2 regions of the Cytobacillus sp. Bac17 genome follow, and region 2 is predicted to be linked to the other one. Evidence: riboswitches for the same ligand, from Rfam matches in the RefSeq annotation. Region 2 holds a riboswitch; the other holds the start of a gene.
What was found. A riboswitch is a leader RNA that binds a small molecule or an ion and turns the genes downstream of it on or off. The one in region 2 is predicted to bind S-adenosylmethionine.
Positions count from the first base shown of each region.

Region 1: another riboswitch for S-adenosylmethionine. It lies ahead of metK (methionine adenosyltransferase); the one in region 2 lies ahead of NR125_RS08955 (methionine ABC transporter ATP-binding protein).

Region 1 covers NZ_JALJRC010000044.1:23,440-31,555, reverse strand. The annotation lists gene asnB (asparagine synthase (glutamine-hydrolyzing)) at 1-266, opposite strand, end outside; gene metK (methionine adenosyltransferase) at 615-1,808, opposite strand; SAM riboswitch class I at 2,134-2,250, opposite strand; gene NR125_RS26855 (thiol-disulfide oxidoreductase DCC family protein) at 2,356-2,730, opposite strand; gene pckA (phosphoenolpyruvate carboxykinase (ATP)) at 2,950-4,536, shown strand; gene NR125_RS26845 (DUF2584 domain-containing protein) at 4,868-5,110, opposite strand; gene NR125_RS26840 (alpha/beta hydrolase family protein) at 5,190-5,975, opposite strand; gene NR125_RS26835 (ABC transporter substrate-binding protein) at 6,142-7,137, shown strand; gene NR125_RS26830 (ABC transporter ATP-binding protein) at 7,159-7,938, shown strand; gene NR125_RS26825 (ABC transporter permease) at 7,865-8,116, shown strand, end outside.
Region 2 covers NZ_JALJRC010000004.1:194,247-202,362, reverse strand. The annotation lists gene pdxR (MocR-like pyridoxine biosynthesis transcription factor PdxR) at 1-143, opposite strand, end outside; gene NR125_RS08960 (DMT family transporter) at 275-1,189, shown strand; SAM riboswitch class I at 1,264-1,363, shown strand; SAM riboswitch class I at 1,466-1,566, shown strand; gene NR125_RS08955 (methionine ABC transporter ATP-binding protein) at 1,676-2,707, shown strand; gene NR125_RS08950 (methionine ABC transporter permease) at 2,697-3,347, shown strand; gene NR125_RS08945 (MetQ/NlpA family ABC transporter substrate-binding protein) at 3,366-4,193, shown strand; gene NR125_RS08940 (M20 family metallopeptidase) at 4,221-5,429, shown strand; gene NR125_RS08935 (alpha/beta-type small acid-soluble spore protein) at 5,587-5,862, opposite strand; gene NR125_RS08930 (DUF2198 family protein) at 6,012-6,248, shown strand; gene uvrB (excinuclease ABC subunit UvrB) at 6,643-8,116, shown strand, end outside.

The DNA.
Region 1 (8,116 bases), on a different contig from region 2:
TCTTCACGAAGTTCCACATAGTTATAGATTTCACCATTAAAGATAATCCAATAACGCTCATTCTCGTATGTCAGCGGCTGGTGTCCGCTTTCGATATCGATAATGCTCAGCCGGCGGAAGCCGAATTGAATATGGTCATCAAAATAGTATCCTGAATCATCGGGACCCCGATGGGTAATGATATCATTCATATTTTGGAACTGTTCTTTATCTGCGTCACGGTAATTTTGTGCTTTTTCATGTACACAACCAATAAAACCACACATTATGTACGTCACCTACTCCATTCTTTTCTCAATATTTAGATACAGCCTTAACGGCTCCTTTTTCTTAGAAAACATACCCTATAATACTACCACTAATCATTTATAATTAGCACGTGGAATATAAAAAAAATATGCACGGAAAATTAAGCCATTATCCGAAGTTTATACGATAACATATAATTATAAACGACTAAAGAGCATAAAGACCGAAAAGTGAATAAACACCCTTTATGTATAATGACGCAAAAAAGAAAGCGGGAGTTACATTGATTAATGCAACTCCCGCTTTTTATATTTTTGTCTCCCCCTTAAAGTATCGGGGATGGCCAAAGAGCTTCCGCTTTTCTATTAAGCTTCAGAGCGAAGGATTTCAGCTTTGTCCGTACGCTCCCAAGGAAGATCAACATCTGTACGTCCGAAGTGTCCGTAAGCAGCTGTCTGCTTGTAAATTGGGCGGCGAAGGCCAAGCATGTTAATAATTCCTGCAGGGCGAAGATCAAAGTGCTTTCTAATTAGATCAACTAGTACATCTTCATCGACTTTGCCTGTTCCGAATGTATCAACAGAAATCGACACTGGCTGTGCTACACCAATCGCATAAGCAAGCTGAACTTCCACTTTCTCAGCTAAACCTGCTGCCACAAGGTTCTTCGCTACATAACGAGCAGCATAAGCAGCAGAGCGGTCAACCTTTGTAGGATCCTTACCGGAGAACGCGCCTCCGCCATGACGGGCATATCCGCCGTAAGTATCAACAATGATTTTGCGTCCAGTCAGGCCTGCATCCCCTTGAGGTCCGCCGATTACAAAACGTCCTGTTGGGTTGATGAAATACTTTGTATTCTCATCGATTAGTTCTTTGGGAACAACCGGGTTAATAACATGCTCCTTAAGATTGCGCTGGATTTGCTCCAGGCTGATCTCAGGGTGATGCTGGGTAGAAATAACGATTGTGTCAATGCGGACTGGCTTGTCATTTTCATCATACTCAACCGTTACCTGAGTTTTTCCGTCCGGACGAAGGTAAGGAAGAATTTCTTCTTTACGAACTTCAGTCAGACGGCGGGAAAGTTTATGTGCTAAAGAAATCGGAAGAGGCATTAGCTCTTTCGTTTCGTTGCATGCAAAACCGAACATTAAACCCTGGTCCCCTGCACCGATTGCTTCGATTTCCTGATCACTCATTTGTCCTTCCCTTGCTTCAAGAGCCTGGTCAACACCCATTGCAATATCTGCTGACTGCTCATCAATGGAAGTTAAAACTGCACATGTTTCGGAATCGAAACCATATTTAGCACGGGTATAACCGATTTCTTTTACCGTTTCACGAACGATTTTTGGAATATCTACGTATGTAGATGTTGTGATTTCACCTGCAACTAATACAAGTCCAGTTGTTACAGAAGTCTCTGCAGCAACACGGGCATTCGCATCTTTAGCTAAAATCGCATCTAAGATTGCATCAGAAATTTGGTCACAGATTTTATCCGGATGACCTTCAGTAACTGATTCAGAAGTAAACAAACGACGCTTTGTTGACATCTGGCTTCCTCCTTATAAATAGAAAATTGAGCGAGAATTAAGAAATGGGGAAGCGGAAAAGAACTTTTCCCTGTCATTTCATGGATCTCTGTTTGATACGGAACTCATTCCCTTAGTAGTATGAAATAAACATGGAGTTTTTATTAGAAAAATAGGCATCGCTGGCTAGAAAGCCAGGCATCCATCTTTTCTTATGCCTCTCTGCAAGCTGCTAAAAACTCACATAAATAGTACATTCCAAAAGCCGTTCATCCCATTGCCTGTGCAAAATAAAAAACCTTCTCAATAGTGAAAAGGTTGAAAGCAAATCGATTCGCGCCTTTCACTCTTATCGTTCAAGGAATTACGTCCTTGCGTCAGGTTAGCACCTTTGCTGATAAATGCCTTTTAGCAGGTTGCTGGGTTTCATAGGGCCTGTCCCTCCACCAGCTCGGGATAAGAGAGTATCCGTTCAAGGTTGAATCATACCGTATTTTATCGAATCATGTCAACAAGTTTTCATTATTTTTAACAGTAAAATTTCAGCATTGAAAATTATGCTCCATGCTTACAGCGAACAGCTTCCATCATCACATTTTTTCTTTAGAAATTTATGCCTGTTTTTAGCAATCCATTTGTAGATCGGATCGCCCAGTATTGGCGTCAATGGGAGATATAAAAGGAGGCTGATTAAAAAGGAGGCAGGAAAGAGGAACAGCAGTCTCCTTACTGCAGAATAACCCTTTTTCACACCGCCCGATGGAGTAATAATATGAAGCTCTCTGCGCAGGTCATGCTTGGAAAACGAGAGAGAATCCGGGATTTTTTCATACTCCTGCAGAGAAATCCATACCACTTTATTCAGCCAATCAAGTTTTTTAAATATCTTCTTTGTTTCCTTGCATAAAGAACAAGTTTCATCATAGAGGGCAATTGTCTTCATTTTAGATCAGTCCCATGTTAAAATTAACACTTTCTTCTATATTAACATATATCAGTTATAAGGTGATTAAAGTGGAATTGCATGTCCAATTATGACATTTTTATAACATGAATAAAAAAGTTTCGTAATAGTATAGACTAATCGTTTTAATGTGTTATACTAATTTCGAGATGTAATCACTTTCATAAAAAAATCGGAAAAAAGGAAGGTATTCATCAGATGAACTCTGTAAGCATATCAAACGAATTGAGCGAATTATTAAATGGCAGCAACATTCAAGTGCAATTATCCGTTCCTCAGCTTGTGGAAAAAGTTTTAAACCGCAATGAAGGGTCCCTTACCTCTACTGGCGCCGTACGCGCTACTACAGGAAAGTATACAGGACGTTCTCCTAAAGATAAATACATTGTTGAAGAAGCATCAAATAAAGATAAAATGGATTGGGGCAGCGTAAACCAGCCTATCTCTGAAGAAGCATTCTCTAATCTTTATAATAAAGTAATCAACTACTTAAAAGAAAAAGAAGAAGTATTTGTTTTCAAAGGCTTCGCAGGCGCAGATAAAAAGCACCGCATGCCAATCCAGGTAATTAATGAATATGCCTGGCACAATCTTTTCGCACATCAGTTATTCATTCGTCCGGCAGAAGACGAGCTATTGGATCATCAAGCAGAGTTCACAGTCATTTCTGCTCCTAATTTCAAAGCAGACCCTGCAGTTGACGGCACAAAGTCCGAAACATTTATCATCATTTCATTCGAGCGCCGTACTGTTTTAATCGGTGGTACTGAATATGCAGGCGAAATGAAAAAGTCCATTTTCTCTGTTATGAACTATATGCTTCCAGAAAACGGGATCCTTCCTATGCACTGTTCCGCGAACGTTGGTCGTGAAGGAGATGTTGCTTTATTCTTCGGCTTATCCGGAACAGGGAAAACAACCTTATCTGCAGACCCTAACCGCAAGCTGATTGGGGATGACGAGCATGGCTGGTCAGCAAATGGCGTCTTCAATATTGAAGGCGGCTGCTATGCGAAATGCATTAACTTATCCCGTGAGAAAGAACCGCAAATTTTTGATGCTATCCGATTTGGGGCTGTATTGGAAAATGTGGTAGTAAACAGCGAAACTCGGGTTGCTGATTACGATGACAGCACTTTAACTGAAAATACACGTGCGGCTTACCAGCTTCAGGCCATCGATAATATTGTTGACCCAAGCATTGCCGGACATCCTAATACAATCGTATTTTTAACAGCTGACGCATTTGGCGTATTGCCTCCAATCTCTAAACTGTCAAAAGAGCAGGCAATGTACCATTTCTTAAGCGGATATACTTCCAAGCTGGCAGGAACTGAGCGCGGCATCACTTCACCGCAGGCAACGTTCTCAACTTGCTTTGGATCACCTTTCCTTCCGCTTCCTGCAAACCGTTATGCTGAAATGCTTGGCGAGAAGATCGATGAGCATAATGCAAAAGTCTTCCTGGTAAACACAGGATGGACTGGCGGAGAGTACGGAGTCGGTGAACGCATGAAACTTGCTTACACTCGTGCTATGGTGGAAGCTGCACTTGAAGGCGAACTAAACAACGTAGAAACAGTCAAAGACGAAATTTTCGGATTGGAAATTCCGCAGCACGTTACGGGTGTGCCTGACGAAGTTCTTCAGCCAAACAAAACATGGGCAGATCAGGCTGCTTATGAAGCAAAGGCAAAAGAACTCGCTGCAAAATTCCGTGAGAACTTCAAGAAGTTCACAAGCGTTTCTTCTGAAATCGAAGAAAAAGGCGGACCAATCGCATAATATAGAAAAGGAATTGCAGCTTAGCAGCAATTCCTTTTTTATATTTCATTTTATAAGTCTTCAAGCTCGAACGAATAAGTTTCTTGCATGCAGACTTATAGTCGTTGATCGGCACAGTGCGCTTCGATTAGTTCCAGTTCGCACTCTTTTTCTATTTCTCAGTAGCACTATTCCTTCTGTTTAAGTCCTTTCGCAACTCCTTTTCCTCGCTCAGCGGCACTATTCCAACTAATCATTCTTTCTCATTCCCTGATTAAAAAAGCACTATTCTCACTTGCGATTTGCAGAAATCTTTTGAACAAAAAAACGCCGGACTAAGTCCAGGCGCTCTTTAGTTTGTTGAGTTTAGAGAAACAAGCTGGTAAGTAATGAGTGTCTGGCTGTTTTCCCATTCTACTTTTCTAATAATACCCATTCCGTTCAGGTCTCCGTCAATTGTTCTTTTTACCTCGACAGGGATATCGAGCGGATATAATCGGTATCCGTCTTTGACAAGCGAAAAGAAATTTTCATCAAGTCTTTTTTCCCTTCCCTTTGTCACGATCATTGTGTTCAGCTCTAAAGGCATACCCATTGGTATCTCTCCTTCATTCTTAATATCCTTACCTCTATTTTACCCCACCTTTTTCCGCTCTGAAAGTCTTTAATTTTATCTACCCATTGCTTTTCATCCACGCACTTAAATCCTCTACTGTCTTCCGGTTCACGGCTGGCGGAAAGTAGTGGGTATATTCAGGGAAATACCAGCTGCCTACTTCTTTTTTAAGAGCCTTGAGCCTTTTTTCCAGGCGATAGGAATGCTCCACCGAAACATTATGATCCTGTTCCCCATGGATGATTAAGACAGGCGCCTCCAGCTGTTCCAGCCGAAAAAGCGGGGTGCGATATTTATACCTTTCCGGAAACTTCGTCGGGGTTCCGCCTATTACACGTTTCATCATTCTTCGGAGATCCTTGCGCTCCACATAAGTGAGAAACATATCACTGACCCCTCCCCATGTTACAATGGACGCGGCTTCCGGAAACTCGATTGCAGTAAGCAATGCCATTACGCCACCGCGGGAAAAGCCAAATATATGGACTCTTTTTACCCGTGCACGCTCCTGAAGAAGAGTGAAAGCGGCAAACGCGTCCTGTCTGTCCTCCCCTGCAAAATCTTCGTTTCCATCTCCCCCTTGGTTGCCTCTGTAAAAAGGGGCGAATACAATAAAGCCTTCACAGGCAAACTGGACAATCCGTGAAGGCCTTACTTTCCCGACATTTTTTATGCCTCCTCTCAGGTATAGGAATCCATCATATAGCTCCTCCCCCTTTGGCTCTGCCAGCAGGCCTTTTATATGTAATCCGTTTGCATGATATGTGACAACTGATAATTCGATTGCCGGATTTGGCGAAGGAAATCTCTGTTTATTTATGATTTGGCCATTTTGGAATTCCATGTCCTCATTCCCCCTCTTGAAGTAATCTGAATACGACTAATAGTATGAGCTTTATGACCTCCGCCTAAAAATGTTTCCATGGGCATTCACACATTTTTTCGATTTTCATACGATATCCTAGGCTTTTAAATCTGACTTTTTTAGCATAAGGGAGGTCTTATGGCTTATGAAAAAATGGATGAAAGTAAGCATGCTTCTTTTGCTTACGGCGATACTTATTGTTCCTTTGGCCGCTTGCGGAAAGGATGAAATGCAAAACGTCCGTATTGCCGAAGTGACACGTTCCATCTTCTATGCTCCGCAATATGTAGCCCTTGAGAAGGGTTTCTTTGAAGAAGAAGGTCTTAAAGTAGAGCTTACGACTACAGCAGGCGGAGATAAAACGATGACAGCTTTGCTTTCAGACAGCGCTGATGTGGCGCTTGTTGGCTCTGAAACATCGATTTACGTATCCGCGCAGGGCTCCAATGACCCGGTTATCAACTTTGCACAGCTAACCCAGACAGATGGAACATTTTTAGTTTCCCGCAATAAAATCGACAATTTTTCCTGGGATATGCTGAAAGGCAAAACATTCCTTGGCCAGCGCAAAGGCGGTATGCCGCAAATGGCCGGTGAGTTTGTTCTGAAAAAGCATGGAATTGATCCTCACGCAGATATGGACTTGATTCAAAATATTGATTATGCCAATATCGCTCCGGCCTTCGCTTCAGGAACAGGCGAGTTTGTTCAGCTGTTCGAGCCGACTGCCAGTGTTTTTGAAAAAGAAGGCAAAGGCTATATCGTAGCTTCTTTCGGAACAGAGTCCGGTCATGTACCATATACCACATTCATGACAAAACAAAGCTATATTGATGAAAATAAAGAAACGGTCGAAAAATTCACAAGAGCGATTTATAAAGCACAGCAATGGGTTGAGACACACAGTGCGAAAGAAACGGCAGAAACCATTCAAGGATATTTCGACAATACCGAGCTTGATATCATTGAGATGGTAGTAGACCGCTATAAGAGCCAGGGATCCTTTGCAACAGATCCTATCCTGGACACTGAAGAATGGGAAAATCTGCAGAACATCATGGACGAAGCAGGAGAGCTCCCTAAGCGCATAGAGCATGACACACTTGTCAACACAGAAATCGCTGAAGGTGTAATGAAGTAATAAACGAAAGAGGAGGCCGACATGAATTTTTTAAAGGTAGATGCTGTCCACCACACTTATTTTACGAAAACCTCTGCTGTAACGGCCCTCTCCGATATTTCGCTTGAAGTGGAGGAAGGCGAATTTGTTTCCTTCCTCGGCCCAAGCGGATGCGGCAAGACAACTTTGCTTTCCATCATAGCAGGCCTGTTTGAACCCACAGAAGGCACTGTAACACTTGAAGGAAAGCGGGTTGAAACGGCAGAAAATGAAATTGGCTATATGCTGCAGCAGGATTATCTTTTTCCCTGGAAAACGATTGAAGAAAATATCCTGCTGGGGCTGAAAATCGGGAACAGCCTTACTCCAGACAAAAAAGCTTATGCTCTGCAGCTCCTTAAGGAGATGGGATTAAAAGGTGTAGAATCACAGTTTCCGAAGCAGCTTTCAGGCGGAATGCGCCAGCGTGTTGCCCTTGTAAGAACACTTGCAACAGAACCAAAGCTGCTCATGCTTGATGAACCCTTTTCCGCATTAGATTATCAAACCAAGCTGAAGCTTGAGGATTTGGTCTCTAACACGCTTAAATCTTTTGGTAAAACAGCCATACTGGTTACCCATGATATTGGTGAGGCAATCAGCATGAGTGATCGCGTTTTTCTCTTTTCCGCAAGGCCCGGACAGCTTCATAAAACGTTTGTCATTCCGAAAGAATTAAGAGATGAAACTCCTTTTAACGCAAGAAATCATGAAGCATATCCAGCAATTTTTCAAACTATATGGAAGGAGCTGGAGTCCCTTGAGCCCGCAGGAGAACGTTAAATTCCTCCACCAGAAATATATCCAGTCGTTGAACCGTGAAAAAAAATGGGTCCGCTTCTATCAGGCTGTCATCTTTATCGTGTTTTTTTCAGGGTGGGAGCTGGCAAGCCAAAAGCAATGGATAGATCCGCTGATTTTCAGTTCGCCTTCTAAAGTATGGGGGTTATTTTTAACCAAA
Region 2 (8,116 bases):
ATTGTGCTTCGGTTTACTCCAAACTCCTCAGCCAGTTTCCGCTGGCTTGGAATTCTACTTCCGATTGGCCATTCCCCTTTGGAAATCTTTCCTTTAATAGTCTCAATAACTTGCTGATATTTTGGCAATTGTGCTGTATCCATCCATATAACCGCCTTTATGAAAATTGGCTGGCAAAATTCTTTCCTAATTGGTTGAGGACATTGTATCAGTTATTGATTATCCTGAAAAGCAGCACAGATAATGGCTGGAAATGTTGATAAGGGGGATGAAGTTGGCAAATAAGAAATTTATGATTATCGGGGCGCATAGTTCTATCATCATTCTTTGGGCATCCGCATTCCCGGGAATTCGGGCTGGGCTTGAATCGTACTCCCCTGAGCACCTTGCCCTTTTTAGACTTTTAGTTGGTTCGGCTGCACTTGGTGTCTTAGCACTGCTGACAAGGATGCGTCTTCCGGATATAAAAGATCTTCCTGCTATTTTTATACTTGGATTCCTTGGTTTTACGGTTTATCATACAGCTCTCAACATTGGGGAAAAAACAGTAAGCGCAGGGCCGGCAAGCTTGATTGTATCAATGACTCCGATCTTTTCGGCTGCGTTGGCTGCTTTATTTTTAAGGGAAAGGTTTGGAAGGGTCAGGTGGACTGGTTCCGCAGTCAGTTTTGCTGGTGCCGCACTTATTTCGCTTGGTGCAGGAGGAGGGTTTGAAATCCAAACCGGTATTTTATTTGTCCTGCTTGCTTCCATTTCAGAAAGCATCTATTTCGTGTTTCAGACTAAATATTTTAATAAATACGGATTTTTGTCATTTACATCCTATACGGTATGGGCAGGGACTGGTTTTATGCTGATTTATCTTCCTGGGCTTGGTAATGAGATCTTTCATGCATCGGCCGAATCCACTTTAAGTGTCATCTATTTGGGGATTTTTCCAACGGTAATTCCATATATTGCCCTAGCTTTTCTTGCGTCCATAGGAGGGACTTCTGAAGCGACAAGCTCTCTTTATCTGACACCAGCAATAGCATTTGTCATTGCTTGGGTTTGGCTGGGAGAGGTGCCGACTATGTTATCCGTTGCGGGTGGTATAATCGCTCTGGCAGGTGTGATGATTATTCACCGTAAAGACAGCTCTGTTAAAGTAACGGAAATTTTTAAAAATGGCCCAAGTGAAAATATTTGAAAAATAATGATTGACATCCTTTTCTTTATGGTGGTAAAGTAATAAGCATATTAAACAACCGAATAATAAAAATCTTCTTATCCAGAGAGGTTGAGGGACTGGCCCTATGACACCTCGGCAGCGGACAAAAGTGTACCGTGCCAAATCCAGCAAGCGTAGCTTGAAAGATAAGAAGAGGACCATTGATAAATGCCGCCCTCTTCTTTCTTTAGAAGAGGGTTTTTGTTTTTATCCGAAAAAAATGCATCAAGATTCTATTCATAAACATATGAATAATTCTTATCGAGAGAAGCAGAGGGACCTGGCCCAATGAAGCTTCGGCAGCAGGCAGACTGCACTGTGCCAAATCCAGCAGGCGATAGCCTGAAAGATAAGGAGGGGACTTCAAAAAACCTCTTCTGTTAGAAGGGGTAAATTTCAGGATATAATTCTTAGTTTTCCCATAGGATTAATTATATATAACATTTAGAAAAGGAGAGATGCTGAATGATAGAGTTTCAGAATTTAAAGAAAATCTATGAAAGCGGAGGACAGCAGGTAGCTGCTTTAAATGGAATAGACTTAAAGATTAACAAAGGTGAGATTTTCGGTGTGATCGGCTTCAGCGGTGCGGGAAAGAGCTCTTTGATCCGCTGTGTCAATTGGCTGGAGAAGCCGACTTCAGGAAAGGTCATTGTCAGTGGACATGATCTGACGGCTTTATCTGTAAGAGAAATTCGCGAAGTGAAAAGAAACATCGGGATGGTCTTTCAGCATTTTAACCTTTTAAATTCGAAAACAGTGTTTGCCAATGTGGCGATGCCGCTCACACTGGGTAAGATCCCTAAAGATGACATCAAAAAGCGTGTCCATGAACTATTAGAATTCGTGGGGCTTGCAGACAAGGCAAACAGCTATCCCGATCAGCTGTCAGGCGGGCAAAAGCAGCGGATCGGAATTGCCAGGGCGCTGGCGACCCAGCCTTCCATTCTATTATGTGATGAAGCAACTTCAGCGCTGGATCCGCAGACAACCAGCTCTATCCTGCAGCTGCTGAAAAAAATAAATAAAGAATACAACATTACTATACTGATCATTACCCATGAAATGTCTGTAATCAGAGAGATCTGTGATCGTGTCGCTGTAATAGAGGCAGGAAAAATTATCGAAGAAGGAACCGTCTTCAATGTCTTTTCATCACCAAAGACGCAAACAGCGAAAAACTTTGTCAGCACTGTCATGAATGATCAAATACCTGACTCCATTAAAGAAGTGATTGAAAAACAGCAAGGGCTTCAAAAGGTATTTAGAATCAACTTTGTTGGAAATTCTGCCGGGCAGCCGCTCCTCTCGCAGGTTGCCAAAAAGTTTAATATCGACTTCAACGTCCTGTTTGGAAATATTACTGAACTTCAGGGAACACCGTTTGGCAACCTGATTGTCGAATTCCAGGGTCCGGACAGTGAAATCAGACGTGCTATTCAGTACATCAGCCAGGAAAAAGTTTCAATAAAGGAAGTGACAACACGTGCTAGTTAATCAGGAAAAAATCATCGAAGCCTTAATCGAAACGATTCAAATGGTGGCATTCTCATTGCTGTTTTCAGCTGTTATCGGACTGCCGCTTGGTATATTGCTTGTCGTAACAAGGAAAGGGCATCTGCTGGAAAACCTCGTTGTTTTTAATATCATAAACAGCATTATTAATATTTTCAGATCAGTTCCCTTCATCATTTTAATGGTGGCCATTATCCCCATTACCAGGCTGATTGTCGGAACATCAATAGGTACGGCTGCAGCCGTAGTGCCGCTAGTCTTTTATGCCGGGCCATATATTGCAAGATTAATAGAAAACTCATTGCTTGAGGTAGATCCGGGAGTCATAGAAGCTGCAGAAGCAATGGGAGCAACACCAGGCCAGATAATATTAAAATTCCTGATTCCGGAAGCACTTAGTTCGCTGGTATTAGGCTTTACAATTGCAACAATCGGATTGGTCGGAGCATCAGCCATGGCTGGGGCAGTCGGAGGCGGCGGGCTTGGTGACCTCGCCATTACCTACGGCTACCAGCGATTCGATACAACAGTCATGCTGATTACCGTTGCGATCTTAGTTGTCATGGTTCAGGGCCTGCAGTCATTCGGAAATATCTTATCCAAAAAAATCAGAAGAAGATAAATAAGGAGGAAATACATCATGAAAAAACTATTCTTAACATTCATTATTTTAGCATTGGGTGTGTTCACTGCAGCATGCTCAAGCACAACTGGAGGAGAAGAAACAAAGAAGATTAAATTAGGTGTAAGCGGTTCTGATACACGCATCTGGGACTTTATTGCAGAAAAGGCTGAAAAGGAAGGCATTGAAATTGAAGTTGTGACATTCTCTGACTATGTGCAGCCCAATGTTGCCCTTGCAGAAGGCGATCTTGATGTGAATGCATTCCAAACAGTCGCTTATTTTGACACTTTTATTAAAGAGCATAATATGGATCTTACCCCAATAGCGACAACTGTTTTAGCACCAATGGGGCTTTATTCTGAAAAAGTAAAATCGGCAGAAGACATTCCGGAAGGCGGCAAAATTGCCATTCCAAATGATGCTTCAAATGGCGGAAGAGCCCTTCTTTTACTGGAGGAAGCCGGCCTGATTAAATTATCCGAGGACTATGACGGAAACCTGGACTTGAATAAAATCGTTGAAAATCCGAAGAACCTTGAATTTGTAGAAATGGTATCAGCGCAGACACCGCGTGCACTTCCGGATGTCTCTGCTTCTGTAATCAATAACGGAATTGCCGTAGATGCAGGCTTTAACCCAACTAAGGATTCAATTTTTATTGAAAGTGAAACTGCTACTCCATACGTAAATATCATTGCTGTCCGAACAGAAGACAAGGATAACAAAACGCTTAAGAGAATTGCTGAACTTTACCAGGAAGATGATGTAGCTGATTTCATTACGAAGGAATATGACGGAAGCATGATCCCGACTTTTATTCCTTTAAGTGATATTGGCTGGTAAAAAATTATTTATAAAGGAGGAACAATGATGGCGGCACCTGTAAAAGCACTATCTGAACTGAAAGAAGCAATCAAGAAAAATGTTGAGGGAAATAAAGAACTTTATCTTTCCGCAAGCCACCAGATCCATGCGACCCCGGAAATAGGAAATGAGGAGTTTTTTGCCTCTGGCTTGCTTTCAGGCATCCTTGAGAAGGAAGGTTTTGAAGTTGAGCGGGCAGTGGCCGGGCATGAAACAGCTTTCCTTGCCCGGAAAAAATCCGATAAACCAGGGCCGTCTATTGCATTCCTTGCAGAATATGATGCCCTTCCCGGGCTGGGTCATGGATGCGGCCACAATATCATTGGCACAACAAGTGTGGCAGCAGCCATTGCATTGAGCAAGGTTATTGATGAGACCGGAGGAGAGGCAGTAGTATTTGGAACCCCGGCAGAAGAAGGCGGGCCAAATGGAAGTGCAAAAGGCAGCTTTGTGAAGCATGGCTTACTTGAAGGCATTGACGCTGCCCTAATGGTTCATCCATCAAACCATAGCCGCCTGACCAGTTCATCACTGGCAGTTGATCCGCTTGACTTCGAGTTTATCGGTAAGCCTGCCCATGCGGCAGCTTCACCGGAGGAAGGAATCAATGCCCTTGATGCAGTTATTCAGCTATTTAACGGAATTAATGCCCTTCGTCAGCAATTAAAGGATGATGTACGAATCCATGGCATTATTACTCATGGCGGGTATGCTCCAAATATTATCCCTGAGTATGCAAAAGCCAGATTCTTCATCCGTGCTACAACCAGAACCAGTCTTAATGAGGTAACACGGAAGGTTAAAGCTGTCGCTGAAGGCGCCGCATTGGCAACCGGAGCAAAGCTCAATGTTATTGCTTTTCAAAATGAAGTTGATAACCTGCTGTTAAACAAGACATATGACCAAGTGTTTAAAGAAGTGATTGAAGACTTGGGAGAAACGGTCGTTGAAGGGGACAGAGATGGAATCGGCTCGACGGATGCAGGCAACATCAGCCAAGTGGTGCCAACCATTCATCCTTATATTAAAATTGGTGCAGATGATCTTGTTGCCCATACAGTTCCGTTTCGTGAGGCTGCAGCATCTGTAAAAGGAGACGAAGCACTGATAACCGGGGCAAAAGGGCTCGCACTCACTGCCTTCCAGCTGGTAACAGACCAGGAGCTGCTTAAATCCATTAAACAGGAATTTCTAGAGCGGAAAGCCGCTGAATAAGAACAAAAGCTATCCTCTTTGCGGGATAGCTTTTTCTTATTCTAGTGAGTCTTTTCCTCAATTTGGAGGTTTCTTTCCTTAATTTGCTGAATATTTTCCGTAAATTAAGTCCGCGTTTCCCCAATTTTCTCATTCTTTTCCCGAAGTTCACGATTACCTACTGTTCCTTCATCCGTTCCTGTGCCATCCGAATAAGCTCCTTCACCATACTTCCGCCAATCTTCCCGCCCACTGTTCCTGCCTGTTTGGATGTAAGACGGCCGTTATATCCCGGCTTCAATGGCACACCGGCCTCCTCGGCAATTTCATATTTCACGACATCGGGATTTTCATTGTCAACATGGTATCCCTGGTTTGCCATTACCTGATTTTTAAGCTGGTCTAATGCCGCTCTTGATTCCGGCACAAGCGGGCGTCTTTTTCTTCTTGCCATGATGCATTCCTCCATAATAAGTACTTTTTCTTATTATGTGATAGAACATAGGGAATAACACTGAAAAAACTTGTACATCTTCTTATGAAAAGATATTCTAATGTTAGAAACCCTGAATCATTGTGAATAAACAAAAGAAGGTGTTTTGGTTGGCATTAAAATACTTGTCAGCTCTGCTGCTGCCCGGCTTGCTGGTTTTGCTCTTTACGAGAGTAAGCTATAATCGTGTGATTGGGCTTGTATTGACGGTGGGACTGATTGCTGCTTCTGTCTATAAAGGGTATACAAATTCATTTGCCTTGATTGTTATAGACGCACTTTCATTGACTGTCGGGTTTTGGTACGCTCAAAAACTGAAGCCCAAAACAAAGCCAAGTGCGGAATAATTTTTGCGGAACCTGTCGATCAAACGTATCGACAGGTTTTTTGTAAAATGAAATTTCAGCTGTATTTTTGCTCGCATAAAATCAGCTATTAATCAATATCAATCAAACGATTGATTTAATTTCAGGAGGTTAATCAAACGTTTGATTAACCTTGCTTCGACACCACCCTCAAGAATTCGGCATATTTCCCAAGCAATATTTACCCGGCAAAAATAAAAAAACGAATATCCGTTCGCATATTGTTGGTTTGTTTTAGGCTCTTTGTGGTAGAATGATGATATGAGTTTTGAGTAAAAAACTGACAAATCAGCCATGCATCCCGGATCTTAAATTCTTTCAATGCTGGTTTGTGATTAATATATAGATAAAAGTAATTTGAACGGGAGGCTTATAGGTGAAGGATCAATTTGAATTAGTCTCAAAATATTCCCCTCAGGGCGATCAGCCTGGGGCAATCAAAAAAATTGTGGAGGGAATTAATTCCGGCAAGAAGCACCAGACGCTTTTGGGTGCAACAGGAACGGGAAAAACCTTCACAGTTTCAAATGTTATACAAGAGGTTAACAAGCCGACGCTAGTCATTGCGCATAATAAGACACTTGCAGGGCAGTTATACAGTGAATTTAAGGACTTTTTTCCAAACAATGCTGTTGAGTATTTTGTCAGCTATTATGACTACTATCAGCCGGAGGCATATGTGCCTTCTACAGATACCTTTATTGAAAAAGATGCAAGCATCAATGATGAAATTGATAAGCTCCGCCACTCGGCGACTTCTTCATTATTTGAGCGCAAAGATGTCATTATAATTGCCAGTGTGTCTTGTATATATGGTTTGGGTTCTCCTGAAGAATACAGTGAAATGGTGCTATCCCTCAGAACCGGCATGGAGATTGAGAGGAACCAGCTTCTTCACAGGCTCGTTGACATTCAGTATGAACGCAATGATATCGACTTCCAGCGCGGCACCTTCCGTGTACGCGGGGATGTAGTAGAGATTTTCCCGGCATCACGGGATGAGCATTGTATCCGTGTAGAGTTTTTCGGGGATGAGATAGACCGGATCCGTGAAGTAGATGCCCTCACCGGAGAAATTATGGGTGAACGTGAGCACGTTGCGATCTTCCCGGCATCCCACTTCGTAACGCGTGAAGAAAAAATGCGGATCGCCGTCCAGAACATTGAAAAAGAACTGGAAGAGCGCCTTGCTGAATTAAGAGAAAACGATAAGCTGCTTGAAGCCCAGCGCCTCGAGCAGCGGACCCGCTATGACCTTGAGATGATGAGGGAGATGGGTTTTTGTTCCGGCATAGAAAACTACTCCCGCCACCTTACATTAAGGCCGCCTGGTTCAACACCGTATACCCTTCTGGATTATTTTCCGGAAGACTTTCTAATTGTGATTGATGAGTCGCACGTAACTCTGCCGCAAATCCGCGGTATGTTCAATGGTGACCAGGCAAGAAAATCCGTGCTTGTGGACCATGGTTTCCGTTTGCCTTCAGCCATGGATAACAGGCCGCTTACGTTTACCGAGTTCGAAAAGCATGTGAAACAGGCTGTCTTTGTTTCTGCAACACCTGGCCCTTATGAGCTTGAGCATACACCGGAAATGATTGAGCAAATTATCCGCCCAACCGGTTTGCTTGATCCTACTATTGATGTCCGTCCAATCGAAGGGCAAATTGATGACCTAATCGGTGAAATCCAGGATCGCATTCAGAAAAATGAACGTGTGCTTGTCACTACATTAACAAAGAAAATGTCTGAGGACTTGACAGACTACTTAAAAGAAATCGGCATTAAAGTGCAGTATCTGCACTCAGAGGTAAAAACGCTTGAGCGGATTGAGATTATCAGAGAGCTTC